4 regions of the Kaistella sp. CFF1-2 genome follow, and region 1 is predicted to be linked to each of the others. Evidence: riboswitches for the same ligand, from Rfam matches in the RefSeq annotation. Region 1 holds a riboswitch; each other region holds the start of a gene.
What was found. A riboswitch is a leader RNA that binds a small molecule or an ion and turns the genes downstream of it on or off. The one in region 1 is predicted to bind S-adenosylmethionine.

Region 1 (5,261 bases):
TGAAAATGTTGTTGAACTAGGGTTTGCTTATTTAAATAGTAGGGTTCAAGAAATAGATTCATTGCATATTTTTGATAATATATTTAGTGACAAAGATTTCTTAACAGGAGCATTTAATATTGAATTAAAAAAAGCAATTAAAAAATACTCACAAAAGTAATTTAGTAAATTGGCAAGAGTATTTTTTCTATATTAAGGAAACATTTACCCACTCCTGTAGTTCTTTTACTCCCCCTTTTTTTCGGCAGTATCCGCATCCCCATTCATCTGTATTGATATCGATGTAAATGTGATGGCTATTAGAACCGACGCAGTTGGCATAATAGAGTCCTTTTTCCGTATTATAGGGTTTAGGATTCAACATAAATTTTGTGAAAATTTCTAATAAAGGACTTGTGGTGAAACCCTTTATTTTGTCTTTAATAGAAGTTATAATTGTTTCAAAATCAGTGTCATTAAGGTGTTGTGATTTCCAATTGTACGGTAACGACTGAAAGGGTAATCTTTTATGGAAAATGTCTTCAAAACATCGGATTAAATTTTCTTGGAAAGACCTTCTAGCATTGTATTTGTATTGACTCTCAATTTTTTCCTCGTCTTTTATTTTACAATCTTCAACCAGCGCTATAAATTGGATGAAATTGTCTGCTGTAATTCGGTAATAGTATATCAGAGGAATGTCAAAACTTTGACAATCAACTTCAAGAGTGGCTAAGACGGTAAAATCATCGATCTTTGCTTTTCCGAATATTTCGTGAAAGGTTGTCCCTTCTTCTTGTGACATTGATGTGTGTGTACTAAAATTCATTCTACTATTAAAAAAGCGTTAAAAGGATTCCATTCATACGTTTTCTTATTTACAATATCTTGATAAGGATTCCATGTTTTATCAATACGGCATTCTTCCTTTAGTTCATTTCTTTCAGATTCACTTAGTTGATTATAGTATTGAATGAGCACTAATGATTCTGTCGTATAGGAACAATCTGGATATGAATAATAGGATTCATGTAAAGCAACCAATATCATATTTTTATAATCATTTGTTATTTTAGGCTCAATTTTCCTATAATATGAATTTACTTCTTTATTGAACCTTCGATCACATAGAAAGAAATACAACTCATTTGGGTTTTTAATGATAATAGCCTTCATCATTTTGTCAATTTCATCTTCACGATCTATGTACTCGGTATTGTCTTTAAAATCTACAATGCCTTCCTTCAGGTATTTTTGAATATGTTTTGAGAGACTTGTGATGGTTTTTGTGCTAAAGTATTTCATATAGCTTTCTTCCCACCAATCATTCTTGGTGTCATGAATAAGATCAATGGCGAATTTTTCATATACCTCTTCAGAGGATTCATCTTCTAAACATTTAGCCATGACGTCTACTTCATTAGCACAAAATAGCAGTCGCAAATGTGCTTCTACATTTCTATTGATGAAATTCTTAATTATCCATGCATTTTCATCTTTCGTGAAATCAAGGGATTCGGAAAAATAATCAGCTTTAATACCCGGATATGGATATAGAACCTCCATTTCGATATAATAGTTTTCGAAGTAGGTAACTTCCACAACTAAGAATTGACCGAGCATCCATTGAACAAATAATTTTGTCATTTTTTATGTTTTAGAGGTTTCCATACATCTTATTTGTTCTTTCAAAGAATTCGACGTTTAGCATTGGGTTAAAGTTTGATATTTTTTGAGAAGAAATTAACTCTGCTAGTATCTCAATTTTAGTTTTTTGATCCATTTTAGAATACAATTCTTCAAAATCTGGATTCAAAATACTCGGAGTTTGAATTTTTGCTTGCAATGAAAACTTCTTTTGTATTCCATTAGCCAGAATATGTTGATTAAGTACTCTTGTTAAATTACCCGTCAAAGTATATCTAAAAGCATTATGTCTTGGAAGTTCTGAGAAATAAATTTCTTCAAGAGTTTTGAGTTTATCGAAGTATTCGTTGTTTTGCCCATCTGAGTCTTCGATTCCAAAAAAACGTTCTTTTATGATTTGATAATAGTCTTTGATGATATCTTCGCTCTGCTTTTCTACTATGTCAGAAATTTGGAAGCAAATTTTGAGTATTTCCTTTTCCCAATATGCTGATGATTCTTTACAAAAAGCACCACTAAGTTTAGGAACTAAAGAAAATGCGATTCCATTGTATGGGTAGAGTAGTTTGATGCAAATCTCTCTTTTGTTTGAAACGTATTTTTGACCAATTAATAAACGGTCTTTATCATGCGTGTATACGATAGTGTTAGTCATCATTTTTAAATTTTATAGTTCACTAATTTGTAACATTATTCCAGCGTCAGGATTCATTAAATCATCTTCATCGAAGATCCAAACCGTATCATCGTATTCTTCTTCATCTTCGGCATATTGGAAGTCGGATAAGTCAACAATCACGCTATCTTTATATTTCATACTATAGGTAAATTGACGATTGTAAACTTCAATTTGTAATTCATCTTTTGAATAGGCCTTGTATTTTGATTTTTCCATACAGATATTCGCGAGCTCGACAGCACAATCTTTCGCGTCGCAATCTCCAAAATAGGGTGTTCCATAAGAATCATCGTCTGAATCATAAGTGATTGAACCTTCATATTGTATGACTTCTCCATCGAGGCATTTTAAACTTAAGTAGATGTCATCATCAGTACCCATAATAAGAGCTTTTCTTCCGAGGATTGTACTTAATTCTTGGTATAAATTTAAATCGTAGTCAAATATTTCTGTACAACGGTAATGCCCGTTTAGAAAAATTTCTTCTTCATAAATTTCAAATACTTTATTGTACGATTCTGCTTTTTGGGAACCGTATTTTGATGTGTGATAAAGTTCAAAATACCCTTCAAAGAACTTGAGAATGTCTTTGTTTTTAGCTTTTGCAATAATTGATGTGCGTTCTTCATAGCCGTCATTTTCATAAGACTCACCGCTTATGTAGTTGTTGTAAACCATGAATCGGACCATATCAATCGTTTTAAGACAATACTTTTCGCCTCGTACTTTTTGGAAGCCTAAGTGTTCTGGCTGTGTACTAGATAAATCTGTACTTAAATTGGTTGTAGACATATGATATAATTTATAATGTTTCAATTACAAATCATAACAAGAGAAAAATTGTGGGAAATAACCTTTTTTATTTTGGCAGGTTTGCCCTCATTCTATACCACCGTGGCAGGTTAAAGCTCGGTTGGTGTTCTGAAATAATCAGAATCTCTTGATGATATGTTGCAAATATAGAAATCTTTTTTAGAATTGAGTGCAAAAACAATAAAAATCCCTATTTTTAAATGTTTTCATTAGAAAAGTAATGAATTTACTATGATCAGCAAATAATTCTTTAGATAAGAGAATCAATAAAGTGTTTTTTTTTAACTATAAAAGTATTTTATTTGAAAATAATGAGCTACACACCAGAACTACAAAAGGTAATTGACCAACTAAATCTTAAGAAAGAGAATATTCTTTACTTAACTATTAAAAATGTTTACCTTGATGAAATGAGGGAACAATTAAAAAATGTTGAGTATCGAGATAATACGGAGTTTTTTAGGAGAAAACTTTTTATTAAGGGTAAAGATGGTTTACCATCTCATGAAATGAAGCCTTTGAAGTACATTTTATTTCAAGGAGGCTACGAGCCAAATAGTCCCAGGTTATTAATAGGCTTAAAAGGGTGGACCTTGGACAAGAAAAAGTTTCCAGATACCCTGGACATCCAAGGACATGACATTTATAAGGGCATTTGCTTATTACTTGATACTATTGTATTTGATTCTCAAAGAGGGCGGTTGTACCGGGATATTCATAACTTGAAGAAACCAGAAAAAGTTATGGCTAAAGTTCCTGATAAATCTGTTTTACCTAAAAAAGAATCAGTTAAGAAAGGAATGAAAAAGCACAAGCTAATTTTGGAAATTAGGAAAAGGAAAAAGAACATTTGATTTATTACAACGAGCCAACATGCACTTACCTCATTCCCAAAAACTTCCTGTAAACCTTTTGTCTGCTGTTTTTAATAGAACAACAGCAACATATAAGTATTATTGGTTGCTTGCATTAATTGAATCTGTAGAGCAAGGGAAGTTGGAGATTTCTAAACGAGAATTGTTTTCAAGAATGATTAGCGCTTCTTGGTATACAATAAACTATTTTCACTTGTCTTTTGGAGCTTTTGATATGATTGAAGATGCAATTCTGAAAATTAGAGAAACAGAAGGAATAACAATCGACGAAAATAGAACAGAAATACTAAATCAATTATTATCATCAAATAATAAAGAAACAGTAAGAGTCTTGAATCATTTTGATAAAAATGTTCCGCATTGGTTTCTTTCTCCTTGGTTCCCCAACAAATCAAAAAAAGATGTATATAATGCTTCTCAAGATTTTGAGAAGAAGGCAATTTACGGTTTAGAAAAGGATTTTATTAAGATAAACCCTTTGTGGCAGAACTATTTGACGAAAAATTCTAAAATTTTAAAAGAGTTTTGTTATTGGAACTTAGCTTTGTTTTTACAAACAAGAAACCCTAATGTTCCAGACATTCCAAATAAATTAATCAAGCCAGCAACTAGAAATAGCCTTGTAAATCAGACTAAGGATTATTGGAAGTTGGTTTTTAAAGAGATGGGATCTATAGAATGTATATTTACTGGAAACAGACTAGACTACTCTGAAAAGAATTTCGCTATTGATCATTTTGTTCCATACGCTTTTGTCTCACATGATCTAATTTGGAATTTAGCTCCCGTTGATAGAACCTTTAATTTGTCTAAAAGCGACAGGTTGCCATCGTTTGATGTCTATTTTCACAAGTTTAAGGAATTACAGAAGAATGCATTCGAAATACATTTAAGCAACAAGTCCAGTAGCAAATTTTTAGATGAATACCTTACAATATTTCCATCCATTAATTCTTTTGATGAAAAATTGTTTGAAAACACAATACAACCATTACTTACTATAGCGAACAATAATGGCTTTCTTTATTTTTAAATAGATCAAACTATTCTAAAATAAATTAGCCACCCTTTTGACCACCCTAAAAACAAAAAACCCTCTGTTAACCTAAGTTACAGAGGGTTTAAAGTACCCCAGACGGGACTTGAACCCGTACGTCCTTGCGGACACAGGATTTTAAGTCCTGCGTGTCTACCAATTCCACCACCAGGGCGTAGTGGAGCGAAAAACGGGATTCGAACCCGCGACCCCAACCTTGGCAAGGTTGTGC
Region 2 (5,261 bases), 460 kb from region 1:
GAATCATTCTTTGATGCAAGATGTAATTACGCAAGTTCCGTTGCAAGGAATCCCGACTAGGCCCGATGGAACGACATATGACAAGCATCAATTACGTTACATTCGAACCAATTTTGGAGACAGACAAGAAATGTCACTTACATTTGGAATTCAAAAATCTTTGTTTAAACAATATTGGACAACCAATTTCAATGTTGGAGTTCAACGAAATATCAATGACGGTAGCTTAAGCATCGACCCAACTTCAGGCGACACGTTTCCAGAATATCAAAATTCGACAAAATCCACGAGTTTCTTTATTCAAACCAATAACACCATCCGTCTAGACAGAGCAAAAACATGGTTTGCGGGCGTAAATTTCTTCTATGTTAATAAACAACAGATTGAACTTGGCTTGCTGAAAGGCCTAGGGAGTTTGGACCTCAGCATCAAAAAAATCTGGAACGACTGGACGTTTGCTCTAAATGCAACTGATATTTTGAAAACAAACGTTGTCGTGATCGAAGATTATCAGGACAATGGAAACTACAATTACGTAAGCAATGATCAGTTTAGACGAAATGTTTCGTTGAGCGTTGTGTACAATTTTGGAAATCAGAAAATCAAAAAAATGCGTAGTGTAAACAGTGCTGCAGACGAAATTAGAAACAGAACAAGATAAGTTCACTTCATATTAAATTATATTTTTCAAAGAAAAAACTTCAGCGTTTGCTGAAGTTTTTTTGATTTTTATTAGAAGCTATTTCCTGCTGTCCGCTGTATCTTTAGGCTTGTGGCTCGGACGGCTCCGCTTCGCTCCGCCGCCTCACGTCAATCCCAAAGGATGCCGCTTCCATCAGGGCTAGAGATTTATGCTTTCGGTAAAAAAACCTCCGCTAACATGCAACGAGCACTTCCGCCACCATTGGTTTCAATTGTTGTTAAATCCGAAGAAATAATCGCGTTGTAGTTTTCGATTTTCTGAATTTGTTCTTCATTTAAAGAATTCTTCGCAGCGGCGCTCATAACGAGAAAAGGAGTTCCTTCCGTATTGCGAACTTGAAGCATATTTCCAGCAAATTGCTGCATTTGTCCTTCTGAAATTTCGATGATTTCCTTTCCTGAGTTCTCAATAGTTTCTACAACATTCTTGCGTTCCTGCTCATCATCAATACAATCCAAACAAATAACAACATATTGATCAGCAACACACATCATCACATTGGTGTGATAAATTGGTAATCGTTCATTTCCTGCCGTTTGATAGGAATGAAAAACAACCGGTTTATAACTAATCGATTCACAAAAATCGATAAATAACTTTTCATCTAAACGCAATGAAACAGAACCGTAGGCTAATTTATTTGGATGATCGAAAATCATACTTCCCGTTCCTTCTAAAAAACGATTTTCATTTTCAAAACGAGACCAATCGGTTACTTTAGAGATTTCGAAACCTTCGTTTTTAACAAAATCTAAAATATCTTGACGTCTTTCTACACGTCGATTCGGAGCAAACATAGGATACAAAACAACTTCTCCATCCTCACCAAAACTCACCCAATTGTTTGGGAATATAGAATCTGGCGTATGCGGATCCAGCGTATCTTTTACCACCAAAACACGAACCCCTGCTTCTCTAAGTTTACTAACGAAATTTTGAAATTCTTCTAATGCTTTGGCTTGCGTATTTTGACTTTTGTCTTGAACTTGAAAATAGTTATTTTCTGCCGTTTGCGCGTTAAAACCAAATGCGATAGGTTCCACCATCAAAACAGTATCCGTTGTTTGCATAATATTAGACTTTTCGCAAATGTACTAAAGAAAAGGCTCTGCAACAAGACAGAGCCAAAATTGAAAATAAAAATGAGAAATATGGGTTTACAACGTATCTAAAGCCTGAGATAAGTCGGCAATGATATCGTCGATATGTTCAATTCCCACGCTTAAGCGCACCAAGCCTGGAGAGATTCCAGCATTTTTCTGTTCTTCCTCAGAAAGTTGTTCGTGCGTAGTCGAAGCGGGATTAATAATTAATGTTTTTGCATCACCAACATTGGCTAAATGCGAAATTAAGTTCAAATGATCGATTAAGCCAACAGCGGCTTCTTTTCCGCCCTTCAATTCAAACGTTAAAACACCACCAAAACCTTTGGTTAGGTATTTAATTGCGTTTTCATAGTCGGGAAAACTGGGCAAACCTGGATACAAAACTCGAGAAACTTTCGGATGATTTTCTAGATAATTAGCTAGTTTCAAAGCGTTTTCAACTGTACGTTCCACACGAAGAGAAAGCGTTTCTACACCTTGCAAAAGTAAAAATGAATTGAAAGGTGAAATCGCTGGACCAAAATCTCGTAATCCTTCTACGCGCGCTTTAATGATAAATGCAATATTTCCAAAAGGTGAATTTTTTCCGAAAACATCAGCGAAAACCAATCCGTGATACCCTTCTGAAGGTTGAGAAAGCAAAGGAAATTTCGGAGAACTCCAATCAAAAGTTCCACCATCCACAATCACACCACCAATGGAAGTTCCGTGACCTCCAATCCACTTTGTAGCCGATTCAACAACGATATCTGCTCCATGCTTGAATGGATTGAACAAGAAACCTCCCGCACCAAATGTATTATCAACAATTAACGGAATTCCATGTTTTTTTGCCACCGCAGAAATCGCATCAAAATTGGCAATATTCAATGTCGGGTTTCCAATGGTTTCCAAATACAAGGCTTTTGTATTTTCATCAATTAAAGCCTCAAAATCTTCTGGGTTATCATCTTTTGCGAAACGCGCTTCAATGCCCAATTTCTTAAAACTCGCCTTAAATTGGTTGTGCGAACCACCATACAAATACGGCGCCGTCACAAAATTATCGCCTTGCTGCAAAATATTAGTGATTGCCAAAAATTGAGCCGCATGACCAGAAGCCACCGCCAATGCTCCCGCCGCTCCATACAAAGCAGCAATTCGTTTTTCGAAAACATCCGTAGTTGGGTTCATAATTCGGGTATAGATGTTCCCGAATTCTTTTAATCCAAAAAGATTCGCGCCGTGTTCTGCGCTATTAAAGGTATACGAGCTTGTTTGGTACAAAGGTACCGCTCTAGAATTCGTCTCTTGATCAACTTCGTGACCCGCATGCAATTGCAATGTTTCAAAATGTAATGTACTCATCTTTTTAATTTTTTTAATACCGAAACATCAGCTTTAAAAGAAGCGAAAGAGCATAAAAAAACTCCTTCGACAAGCCGAAAGAGTGAGTATCTTGAAAATAGAATTCTACTGTATTCGTCTTATCTGTTCCTTTTCAGGTTGAAAGTAGCACCTTATTTTTCAACAGGTTGCTAAGGTTTCATCGGGTCAATTCCCTCCGCCTTTCTTGATAAGTGATGTGTTCAATGATCGTTTAACATGACAAATGTAAATCAAATATTTTAATCTACCAAATAAGTGGACTAACCTTTTTTTTGCGTATTCATTAAAAAAATCTAAATTTAGAATTCTAAATCTTCCTTTATGAAACGAAGCCTACTTGCTTTTCTTATTGCATTATTTGCAACGCAATTTGTATTTGGACAAACTAAATTAGCGCTAATTCCAGAGCCTGTTTCAGCAAGTTACTCGAACTCGTCATTTGCTATCGAAAAGCAGCTTCAGCTCATTGACAAAAACAACCCGAATTTGGCTAAAGAAGTGGATTTATTTAATCATTTTCTAAACAAATATCCGTTCGAATTTACCAATCAAAATTCTAAAACGAAAGTTTTCGTTGAAAAATATACGTCGAAAAACGAAGATGAATATCAATTAAACTCCGATGGAAAGTCGAAATCAATTCACATTCAATATACTTCGCCAGCGTCTAAATTTTATGCAATACAAACGTTAGTGCAAATTTTAAAACAAAGCAAAGACAATCAATTTCCTGCATTGCAGATAACCGATTATCCAAAATTTGAATATCGTGGAATGCATCTCGATGTTTGTAGACATTTCTTTACTATTGACGAAGTGAAAAGTTATTTGGACTATCTAGCGATGTATAAATACAACAAATTTCATTGGCATCTTACAGACGATCAAGGTTGGAGAATTGAGATTAAAAAATACCCGAAATTAACTTCTGTTGGTGGATTTAGAATCGGTTCTCAAGTTGGTCACTATGCTGATATGAAATTTGATGAAATCCCATACGGTGGGTTTTACACACAAGATCAAATTAAAGATGTTGTTGCTTATGCTAAAAAACTCCATATCGATGTAATCCCCGAAATCGAAATGCCTGGTCACGCTCAAGCAGCGTTGGCGGCTTATCCAGAATTCGCTTGTACTAAAGGACCTTTCGAAGTATGGAAAGAATGGGGCGTTTCGGAAAATATCTTTTGCCCAACAGAAGAAACCTTCACTTTTTTAGAAAATGTTTTATCCGAAGTAATGCCGCTTTTCCCGTACGAATACATCCATATTGGTGGAGACGAAGCTCCCAAAACTGTGTGGAAAGAAAGTCAGTTTGTACAAAATTTGATGAAAGAAAAAGGCTTCAAGAACGAAATGGAAGTTCAAAGTTACTTCATCACCCGAATTGAAAAATTTGTGAATTCCAAGGGAAAACAAATTATTGGTTGGGATGAAATCTTAGAAGGTGGACTCGCTCCTAATGCAACAGTTATGAGTTGGACAGGTATTGAAGGCGGAATTCATGCCGCAAAAACACAGCATAAAGCGATTATGACGCCTACTTCTACCAATTATTTTGACTACTATCAAGGAAATCCAGAAACAGAACCTATTTCAATCGGAGGCGACCTTCGTTTGAAAAAAGTGTACGAATATCAGCCAATACCGAAAGAACTAGATGAAGCGCAAGCCAAATATATTTGGGGAACCCAAGGAAATTTATGGACGGAATATATTTTGAATTTTCCACATGTTCAACATATGATTTTCCCAAGAATGCTCGCTCTTTCTGAAGTGGCTTGGGGAACTTCAAAACCAAAAGAATACAAAGCGTTTGAAAACCGTGTTTTAGAGCATTTTAAAGATTTTAATAAGTTAGGAATTCGATATTCAAAGGCTATTTTTGAAGTTTCGGATCAGATCACTAAAAATGCGGATGGAACTATTAAATATGAACTTTCGGCCGCAAATGATCCCACGAATATTCATTACACATTAGATGGAACAGATCCGACTACGCAATCACCAACATATAATGCTCCTTTTACCATTGCAAAATCAACGACTATAAAATCAGGATACTTTGAAAATGGATTGATGAA
Region 3 (5,261 bases), on a different contig from region 1:
AAAAGCTTCCAATCGTTGCAAGATTTCAGCTTCATTATCGAGCTCTTTCTTGAGATTTGTTTGTGTCGTTAGTGTTTTTTCTTTTTCTGAGATTGTATTTTCAGAACTATGATTTTCTTCTCGATTAAGGCGATCTCGCAAGTCTTCGTAGCGCTTTCTTCTTTTTCTAGCAGTGCGAGTTTTATAAAGAATATAAATGGATATCAGAACTATGGATGCAATACAATAGACCATCCATCCCGTGATTTTTGTTTTTTGGCTTTGTAATTTTTTGAGTTCTTTTTTTGATTCATGTAAGGTCAAATCTTTCGAAACCTCCGATTCTTTGTTCGTTAAATCGTTAATTTCATGCAGGATTTTTGTTTGTATAGATGCAGGATCAATTTCGGACTTTAAACGTTCTTCTAAAATTTGTTTTGTCAGAGCTTTTGTCCCGTTCTTTTTTGATGTTTGATACGCTTTATTAAAGAGTTCTAAAGCTTGATCTTTTTGATTTTCTTCAACTAATACTAACGCTTTAGAAAGCTCTAAAATTTCGGATAGTGTTGGATTTTTAGATGGTATCTGACTTATAAGCTGATCAGCTTTGGAAATTGTTTTTTTAGCTTCTTCCGTTTTTCCGCACTTTAATTGTGCAAAAGCCAATTGCGCATAGACCGCAAAAATAAAATTAAGGTCTTTCTTGCGTACTTGGGGTGGAATTAAATTCAAATATTTTTCTTTTTGGATGGCGGATTGGCAATACTTTTCATCAATATCATTAATTTTTGAAAGTATATAATGGGTTTCTGCTTCTTTATAAGGATCATTTGATTGGCCAATTAATTTCTTTTCGCGATCAAGCGCCTCATTAGATTGCATTATAAGTCCTGCTCTTCGATAGGCCAAAAGTAAGGTTAGAGTATAATCGCGTTTTAATCGTGTTGAGTCTGTTTGGTTTCCAAAATGCTCTGCAGATTCCAGTAAATTTACGGCATTTGCATATTCCCCTTGACGAAATTTATTAACTCCTAAAATATAGTACGAATAAGAAAATTCATATGGAGTTTGCGCGTTTTTTAAAGCTTGTAAGCCGTTGTATTCTAAATTTAGATTACTCTCTTTTGCTTGTTTTTGGTGGAACAGAAATCGCTGATGTTTTTCTTCATTAGGATTGCTTTGGCTATATATAGGTATAGCCATTATAAGTAAGAATACTATAATGGGAGTTCTAAGGCACATATTAACACAGATACAAAGAGAAAGATACTCTTTGTATTATGCAAAAATATAGTATTTATTTTGGGAATATTCAATTATTAAGTTAAGATTTGTTCTAAATAATTAATTTAGATTGCTATTATTTTTGATTTCTTGCAATGTAATGGATGTTTCATCTTATAAACTTTGACATTATTCTATTTATCACTTAAATGTAGATTTGTAGTAGACTTATTTTATTGTCCATATTTCGGTGTAGGAATCTGCTTTTTAGAATATAAGCATAATTGATAATTGTGTACTATTTTCAAAATATTTTAATTGTATCTTGCTTGCAGAACGAAAATATAGATTTATGAAAAAGGGATTAGTTCTAATAACCAGTTTGTTTTTGTTGCAATCGTGCGTCGTTTCTACGGCAGCCAAAGTTGTAAAAGGTGCTACAAAAGTGGCTTATAAAACCGTTAAAGGAACCGTTAATGGAATAAGTTGGGCGGTCAAAAAAGCTGAAGGCAAAATTAATGAAGATGGCTTGGATGGAACTTGGAAAATAGTTGGAGTGTATCATGGTACTTTCGACGATTTTCAAAAAGATTCAAATCCAGCAACATCCTTTGAAAGTGAGTGCGGAGAAGCTTTTGATCAGTTAGTTTTTAAAACCAATAAATCCAAATTCAAACAAGCTCATTGTTCATCCGAAGATCAAGATTGGACAAAATATAAATTGAAATTTGGAAAAAATCCGTTAACTAGAGATAAAGAAAATTTTATTGAATACGGGAATAATTCTTATATTTCGGTTATTGATGTTTCTAACAAAACGTTAGTTTTAGAAGGAAATGTGCTTCCCAAGCTTTATTTTTCTGGAGCCAAACTCTATTTATTAGAAAAAGTAAAATAGGTAAGAAAGGTGTTTTTTTCATCTTTCTAATTTTTTATATCTTTGCGGCATTATCAAGAACCCCGAAAGTCGGGTAGCAACCTGCAACAACAAGCAAGGTGCTAAAAACGATAAGCCATTTCTGGAAAAAACGTTGATGCTTCTCTGAATTGTGTTTATCGGATTGATGTAAGAATTACTGATGCATGAACACAATTTTTAAAAATCCTATTTGGGCTTTATTTCCATTTTTCGTTTTTATCCTGGTTTTTCTAGGAGCTGGTATTTATTATAATGATTTTTACGCAATGCCTTCCCCAATCGCAATTATTGTGGGAATTATCGTGGCGTTTATCATGTTAAAAGGTTCCATGAAAGAAAAAACAACTACTTTTTTGGAGGGTTGTGGCGACCGGAATATATTAACAATGTGCATCATCTATATTTTGGCGGGTGCTTTTGCAGCAGTTTCCAAATCCATTGGTAGTGTTGATGCCATTGTGCAATTGGGAATTCAGACGCTTTCCCCTCAATATTATCCCGCGGGAATATTTCTTATAGCTTCATTTTTATCTATTGCCTCAGGAACATCGGTCGGGACAATAGTGGCTCTTGGTCCAATAGCAGTTGGACTTTCAGAGGCTGGAGGTTGCGATATTAATATTGTAGGAGCGGCGCTTTTAGGGGGTGCTATGTTTGGGGATAATCTTTCCATAATATCAGATACAACGATTGCGGCAACTCAAATTATGGGTTGTGATATGCGAGATAAGTTCAAGAATAATTTCAGTTTTGTATTTCCAGCAGCGGTTATTGCGTTTCTAATCTATATTTATATTGGTTCAGGGAATACGGATGGTGTTCAAAATACATTGAGCTCGGAGGCTCAGTCGCCCATACTTATTATTCCTTATCTCGCCGTAATTTTATTGGCTTTCTTTGGATTGGATGTTTTTCTCGTTTTACTTATAGGTATTGCTTTAAGTGGAATTTTCGGTTTTATTTATCATGATTTTAGCTTTTTGGAGTTTGGGAAGAAGGTGTATGAGGGTTTTACAAGCATGACGGAGATTTTTCTTTTGTCGTTATTAACAGGTGGTTTAGCGGCATTGGTTGAAAAAGCTGGTGGAATTGACGCTTTATTAGGTTCAATTCGAAAGAAAATTTCAGGACCAAAGTCCGCTTTATTAGGAATAGGAACTTTTGTGGGATTAACAGATGCTGCAACAGCGAATAATACAATTTCTATTGTCATTACAGGTAAGGTTGCCAAAAAAATTACTGAAGAATTTAATATAAAGCCTAGAGTTACAGCTTCTATTTTAGATACATTTTCGTGTTTTGTACAAGGGATTATTCCCTATGGAGCACAAATTTTAATACTAACGGGTTACAGTAAAAATTCGATTAGTTATCCTAGTTTATTACAAAACAGTTTCTACTTGTTTCTATTACTTATTGCTGTTTTCATATATATAGGAGTCGCTAAAATCCGTAATTCGGATAATTTTACAGCCGCTGAATAAATTTATTTCCTGCATTTTATCACTTTTTTAATATTTCTTTTGGAGGTGTTATTTTTATTCTTAATTTTGTTATTTATAATTATTATAAATAAAATTAACGAATCAATCATACCATATACCTTATGAAAAAGATCTTTTTTGCTGCTGTTTTTTTAGTAGCTGTTGCTTTCGGGAAAGCTCAAAAAAATACCTTATTAGATGGTGCTTTTTGGAAAAATAACCCAACTTTAGAGACTGTAAAAGCAGAAATCGCAAAAGGAAATAGTCCGTCACAACAGAATGGAGGATTCTTTGATCCCGTTGTAATGGCGATTAACAATAAGGTTTCAACGCCTGTTATTCAATTTATGATCGAGCAGGAAGGAAATTCGATTGATAAAAAAACGCACCATTCAAGAACGTATTTGCAGTGGGCTGCGGCTTCTGGAAATTTAGAATTGGTAAATTATCTTTTGGCGAAAGGTTCGGATGTGCATTATAAAGACAGTCATGGTTCGTCTGTTATCGAGTATGCAGCCGAAGCTGGAAACAAAAATACGGCAGTTTTTGATGCGTTAATTAAAGCTGGAGCCAATCCAAAATTGAAGCATGAAGACGGTTCAACTTTAATCATGATGAGCATTGCGAATGATGACGATTTAAAGTTGGCGAATTATTTCGTTTCTAAAGGTTTGTCGCTTCAAGATAAAGATGCAGCGGGAAGAACGGTTGCAGATTATGCAATGAAGTTGGGGAATTTCAAAATTTTGGATCAATTAATTGCGAAAGGTGTAAAACCAACCGACCAAGCTTTGTTTTTTGCAACTCAAGGTTCGCGCGCAAAATCAAATGGATTGGATGTTTTCCAAACTTTAGTAGAAAAATATAAGTTGAATCCAAAGGCCTTAAATCCAAATGGAGCAACGATTTTAAATTCATTGATGAGAAGACCAAATCTTGAGATTATTCAATATTTCTTGAACAAAGGTGTTGATGCAGGAATTGCCGATAAAGAGGGAAATACAGCGTTAATGATGGCTTCTCAAGGAAAAGATGCGAAAGTAATTGAAACACTTTTAGCAAAATCTAAAAACGTAAACGCAGCCAATGCAAAAGGCGAAACTGCGCTAATGAAGGCTATTGAAAGCGGTTCTGCTGATGTTGCAAGTCTATTAATTAAAAACGGAGCCAACGCAAAAGCGACTGATAAAGCTGGAAATTCTTTAGCGTATTATTGGTTTAATTCCTATAAATCAAATCCAGAAGCGATTGCCGATTTCGCAGCGAAACAAGCTTTGTTGCAAACGGCTGGCGTTGATTTTAAATCGACTCCAAAAAACGGAAACTCGTTGTTGTTATTGGCGGTTGACAAAGGCGAAATCGATTTAGTGAAAAAAGCAGCGGAATTGGGTGTTGATGTAAATGCTCAAGATGCCGATGGAAACTCAGCTTTGCACAAGGCGGCGCTGGTTTCTAAAGACGATAAAATGCTAAAAACTTTGGTGGATTTAGGCGTTAAAAAAGATTTAAAAACAGAATTTGAAGAAACGGCATACGATTTGGCTAAGGAAAACGAATTCTTAACAAAAAATAAAGTGTCAATCGACTTTTTGAAATAAAAGATTATGAAAAAGAAATGGAAAGTTATGGTTTTGAGCGTGTTTGCATTGGTTTTG
Region 4 (5,261 bases), 480 kb from region 1:
ATCTTTCTCTTCTGCGAAACTGGCACGCATATCTTCCGCATCTTCAAAAACGAAGCTTGACGTTAGATACAACGGTACGGAATGCTCATCAAACTGCGTTCTTTCCGCTTGCTGTCTGATGGCATTGGTTTCAAAATGATTGGTTTTCTTATTTTCCATTTTCAATTTTCGATTTCTGAAATTAGCTCAGAAAACGTGTTTTTTATTTCAATTTATTTTTAAATCGTTTCGCTTAAACGTAGAATATCTCCAAAAACGCCACGAGCCGTAACTTTCGCGCCTGCGCCTGCTCCCATGATTACGATTGGATTCTCACCATAACTTTCGGTGTAAATCTCGAAAATCGAATCAGAACCCTTCAATTGACCTAAAGCCGAATTTGCAGGAACAGAAACTAATTTCACATCCAAAACCCCTTTGTCTTGGCTTAAATCTCCATGAAGATCACCCACATAACGCAATACGTGATCTGGTTTTTGATTTTCTTTTATCGACTTATATTCGGTATTCAACTCATCCAAACGACCGATAAATTCGTCTTTTGGAATTTCCAATAAATTCTGTGGAATCAAATTTTGAATATTAATATCCGAAAACTCATTAATCAAATCCAATTCACGAGCAAGAATCAACAGTTTTCTCGCAACGTCGTTTCCAGAAAGGTCTTCACGTGGATCTGGCTCGGTGAATCCTTTTTCCATCGCTTCGCCAATAATCGTGGAAAACACCTCGTCACGAACAGAAAAATTATTAAAAATATAACTTAACGAACCAGAAAATACACCTTTAATTCGAGTGATATTTTCTCCTGATAAGTGTAATAATTTAATCGTATCAATTAACGGTAAACCAGCGCCAACATTGGTTTCGTACAAATAATGTTTCTTGTTTTTATTTAAAATTTGACGGAAGTTTCTGTATTTCGCAATGGGCAAAGTATTGTAAATTTTGTTGGACGAAATCACATCAAATCCGTTTTCTACAAACTCATCGTAATTCAAAACAAATTCTTTACTCGCCGTATTGTCCACCATCACAAGGTTTTCTAGATGATGTTCTTGCGCGTAAGCGATTAAATCTTGAATATTAAACTCATTCTGCGAATAGTTAATTTTTTGTCTCCAATCACTTCCAAAACCCGCTTTATTCAAAGCCATTTTTCGTGAATTTGCAATGGCTACTACCTTTAAATCAATTCTCTTTCGATTCAAAATATCGTGTGCCGAATCTAAAATTTGCTCCACTAAAGTTCCACCAACATTTCCGTGACCAATTAACGCTAAATGAACCGCTTTTGGCTTTCCGAAAATTTCGGTTTCAATGATGTTTTTAGCAAGTTCCGTTTGATTTTCGGTAACGACAATATTCACACGTCCGGCTGAAGCCACCTGATTCAACAATAACGGGTAAATTTTATGACGTTGAAGCTCCGACAAAATTTTCGAATAATTATCCGAAACAAAGCCAATAACCGTCAATTGATGAATACTGTAAATCCCACTCACCACGCCTTGGTTGTTTTCTTTTAGGAACTCGTCCTTCAAAACTTGGACGGCTTTTTCGGCATCGCTCTCATCAACGAGTACAGAAATCCCGTTTTCAATCGCCTGTTGTGAGATCACTCCGACGCTAATTCCTCCTCCATTTAAAGCATTAAAAATTCGAGAATCGACGCCTATTTGTCCAAGGAAATCTTTTCCTTCAAAATTCACCAAAGCCTTGTTTCTGTATATATTGATTGTGTTCTTTTCTGACATAATTACTTAAAATATAGGTTTTAAAATTGCGTTTAATTGTTCGTATTCCATTAAAAAGGCATCATGCCCATGAATGGATTTTATTTCGTGATAGCTTACGTTTGTTTGATTTTCATCTAAAATTTCAAAGGTTTTTTTGATTTCAAATGCGGGATAAAAAAGATCGGTATCCACGGATATCAAATGAATTTCTGTTTGAATGGTTTTGATTTGCTCTTCGGTAACCGAAATCGTCATCAATAAATGATTCATCAATCGGTAGGCTTTAAGTGTAAATCGCTCGCTCAAACTTTTTCCGTGATACGAAAGCCAATCGTGCGACTTTCGCATTTGTTTTACCGCGTCTGTTTCACCTTTGAATCTTAAATTGAGGGATTCGGGAGTTCGGTAGCATAACATGGCATGAATTCGAGCTTTTTCTAGAGGTTGCTCTTCTGTTTCCAATAAAAATTTCTGAACCAAACATTGCGAATGCAACCAATCTGATGTTTTATAATCGGTGGCAACGGGAATAAAAATTTGTGTTAGATTCGGATTTAAAGCCAACATTTCCCATCCAACAGAACCGCCAACGGAACCTCCAATTAAAGCGAACAGTGATGAAATTTTTAACTCTTTAAGTCCCAACAAAAACAAACGAGCGATGTCTTTTGCAGTAAATGTATTGGAGTTTTCAATTGTGAAATCGTCATAGCCGTTCCCCGGAATATTGAATGAAAGAACGGTGTATTTATCTGTATCGATCACTTTTCCGGCTCCCACCAACGTTTTCCACCAGCCATCGTCACCACCAACATGGGAATTCCCTGTTAGTGCATGATTAATAAGCACCAAAGGTGCATGATGAAGCTCTTGTCCGAATACTTGATACGACAATGAAAGTGTCTCCCAATGCGTTGCATTCGAGCTTGTAAAATTATGTAGTTGAATATGGTGTAGCGAAGTTTTCAATTTCTTTTTTTCCTTAAAAATCCATCGAAAATGCTACCTGTAGAAGTAAAAGTCTTTGTTATCTTTCCCAATATTAGGAGTAGAATTTAGCACCTTCTTCGTTTCCGAAGGGTTGCCAAGGTTTCACAGAGTCTAATCTCTCCACCTTTCTCAATAACATTTTCAATATGTAAATGAACAATTTTCTTATGCAAATATACGCTAACGAAATTTAATCTACCAAAAAAGTTTTATAGAATTTCTACAATTCGTTGTAAACTCCTCAACATCGGACTTTGTTGGAGTTTTTATTAAATTCATCATGTTCAAAATTGAAAATTTTATATAAAAAATTAGGAATCAACAAATTAAATATTCTACTAAATCTTTTTTATTTTTGCACAAATTTGAAATGATGAGTGAAGAACTGAAACGTTCAGCAGACGAAAATTGGAAAAAATGGGGACCTTATGTAAGTAACCGCCAATGGGGAAATGTTCGCGAAGATTATAGTCCAAGTGGCAACGCTTGGGAATACACAGGTCACGATACCGCCGAAAGCTACGCCTATCGATGGGCAGAAGAAGGAATTGCAGGAATCTCCGATGAAAAGCAACGTTTATGTTTTGCTTTTTCTTTTTGGAACACCCAAGATAAACGCGTTAAAGAGCGTTTTTTTGGACTGAGCAATTATCAAGGAAATCACGGCGAAGACATTAAAGAAATCTTTTACTATCTCGATAATACACCAACGCATTCCTACATGAAAATGGTGTATAAATATCCTACTACAGCCTTTCCTTACGAACAATTGATCGAGGAAAATGCAAAGCGAACTAAAAAAGAGCAAGAATTTGAAATTATCGATACAGATATTTTCAAAAACAAAGACTACTTCGATATTTTTATTGAATATGCAAAAGGTTCGGAATCGGATATTTTGATTCGAGTTACTGCAGTTAACCGAAGTCATAAAACGGCTCCATTAGTCATTTTACCAACTATTTGGTATCGCAACAATTGGAAATGGGGATACAATGAATACAAACCTTCCTTAAAGCATATAAAAGAAGGAAACATTGAAATTTCGCATGACGATTTGAGTATGAAGAATTTCTACTCTCGAACACCATTAGACGATGCTTTTTGTGAAAACGAAACCAATACCAAAAAACTTTATAATTTTGTTTCAGATGGGTATTTCAAGGATGGAATCAATGATTTTATAGTTCATGGAAGTGAAACTATCAACCCTGAAAAACAAGGAACCAAAGCTAGTTTTATCATTAAAACTGTTTTAGAGCCAGGCGCTAGGCAGCATTTTGATTTCCGATTAACGGAAAAAGAATTAGAAAACGCTTTTGAAGATTTCGATGCTATTTTTAATCTTCGACTTCAAGAAAGTAATGAATTCTATGATTTGGTACAGAAAGATGTGACCAATGAAGATGAAAAAAACATCCAAAGACAAGCTTTTGCAGGACTTTTGTGGAACAAACAATTCTACCATTACAATATTGGAAAATGGCTGAAAGGTGATCCTAATTTTGAAGCGCCACGAGATTTCAATCATTACGTTCGAAACACAGATTGGAAACACCTTCACAACAAGGACATCATCTCCATGCCCGACAAATGGGAATATCCATGGTATGCGACTTGGGATTTGGCGTTCCACTGCGTTCCTTTCGCGTTGATTGATCCGCATTTTGCAAAAAATCAGTTGTTGTTGCTTACCAAAGAGTGGTACATGCACCCGAATGGGCAACTTCCAGCGTACGAATGGAACATGAGCGATGTAAACCCGCCTGTTCACGCTTGGTCTTGCTTCAGGGTTTTTAAAATTGATGAAAAAATCCACGGACGTCCCGACTTACTATTTTTAGAAAAAGTTTTCCAAAAGTTATTGTTGAATTTTACTTGGTGGGTGAATCGCAAGGATAAACACGGAAAAAATATTTTCGGTGGCGGATTCCTAGGACTCGATAATATTGGTGCGTTTGACCGTAATATGGAACTTGAAGACGGCGATCACTTAGAACAAGCTGATGGAACGTCTTGGATGGCAATGTACGCACTGAATATGATGCGTATTGCGATGGAGTTGGCGCAGCATTATCGTGTTTATGAAGATATGGCGATTAAATTTTTCGAGCACTATCTGTATATCGCAGAGGCGATGGAAAATTTGGGAACCAACAACCAAGGTCTTTGGAATGAGGAAGACGGTTTCTTCTATGATGTTTTACAATTATCCGATGGGCAAGCGTTGCCATTACGTTTGAGAAGTATTGTTGGATTAATTCCGATGTTTGCGGTGGAAATTATCGACCATAATTTGTTGGAAAACATGCCGAAGTTCCAAGAACGGATGGATTGGATTCTGAAAAACAAAAAAGAACTCGCAAACCTCGTTTCGCATTGGGAAGTTGAAGGTGAAGGTCGTAAACATTTGATGAGTATTTTGAGACGAACGCGTTTGAAAAATGTTCTCAATAGAATGCTTGATGAAAACGAATTTTTAAGTGATTATGGAATTCGAGCGATGTCGAAGGTTTATGAAAAAAATCCGTT

Region 2: linked by a shared signal. The riboswitch ahead of AC5XHR_RS06280 (O-acetylhomoserine aminocarboxypropyltransferase/cysteine synthase family protein) and the one ahead of AC5XHR_RS08480 (hypothetical protein) in region 1 are both predicted to bind S-adenosylmethionine.
Region 3: linked by a shared signal. The riboswitch ahead of AC5XHR_RS00095 (Na+/H+ antiporter NhaC family protein) and the one ahead of AC5XHR_RS08480 (hypothetical protein) in region 1 are both predicted to bind S-adenosylmethionine.
Region 4: linked by a shared signal. The riboswitch ahead of AC5XHR_RS06175 (alpha/beta fold hydrolase) and the one ahead of AC5XHR_RS08480 (hypothetical protein) in region 1 are both predicted to bind S-adenosylmethionine.

What each region holds. Positions count from the first base shown of each region.
Region 1 is NZ_JCAKLF010000002.1:711,751-717,011, forward strand. It holds gene AC5XHR_RS08460 (hypothetical protein) at 1-160, shown strand, start outside; gene AC5XHR_RS08465 (hypothetical protein) at 188-784, opposite strand; gene AC5XHR_RS08470 (hypothetical protein) at 805-1,626, opposite strand; gene AC5XHR_RS08475 (hypothetical protein) at 1,637-2,284, opposite strand; gene AC5XHR_RS08480 (hypothetical protein) at 2,294-3,097, opposite strand; SAM-I-IV-variant riboswitch at 3,156-3,257, opposite strand; gene AC5XHR_RS08485 (hypothetical protein) at 3,430-3,972, shown strand; gene AC5XHR_RS08490 (HNH endonuclease domain-containing protein) at 4,031-5,026, shown strand; tRNA gene AC5XHR_RS08495 (tRNA-Leu) at 5,121-5,204, opposite strand; tRNA gene AC5XHR_RS08500 (tRNA-Gly) at 5,209-5,261, opposite strand, start outside.
Region 2 is NZ_JCAKLF010000002.1:253,337-258,597, forward strand. It holds gene AC5XHR_RS06270 (TonB-dependent receptor domain-containing protein) at 1-661, shown strand, start outside; gene ctlX (citrulline utilization hydrolase CtlX) at 850-1,773, opposite strand; gene AC5XHR_RS06280 (O-acetylhomoserine aminocarboxypropyltransferase/cysteine synthase family protein) at 1,861-3,156, opposite strand; SAM riboswitch class I at 3,273-3,371, opposite strand; gene AC5XHR_RS06285 (glycoside hydrolase family 20 protein) at 3,499-5,261, shown strand, end outside.
Region 3 is NZ_JCAKLF010000001.1:15,206-20,466, forward strand. It holds gene AC5XHR_RS00085 (helix-turn-helix domain-containing protein) at 1-1,182, opposite strand, end outside; gene AC5XHR_RS00090 (hypothetical protein) at 1,556-2,101, shown strand; SAM-I-IV-variant riboswitch at 2,147-2,242, shown strand; gene AC5XHR_RS00095 (Na+/H+ antiporter NhaC family protein) at 2,287-3,606, shown strand; gene AC5XHR_RS00100 (ankyrin repeat domain-containing protein) at 3,729-5,204, shown strand; gene AC5XHR_RS00105 (DUF2271 domain-containing protein) at 5,211-5,261, shown strand, end outside.
Region 4 is NZ_JCAKLF010000002.1:227,831-233,091, forward strand. It holds gene AC5XHR_RS06165 (O-succinylhomoserine sulfhydrylase) at 1-159, opposite strand, end outside; gene AC5XHR_RS06170 (ACT domain-containing protein) at 219-1,757, opposite strand; gene AC5XHR_RS06175 (alpha/beta fold hydrolase) at 1,764-2,708, opposite strand; SAM riboswitch class I at 2,764-2,868, opposite strand; gene AC5XHR_RS06180 (MGH1-like glycoside hydrolase domain-containing protein) at 3,103-5,261, shown strand, end outside.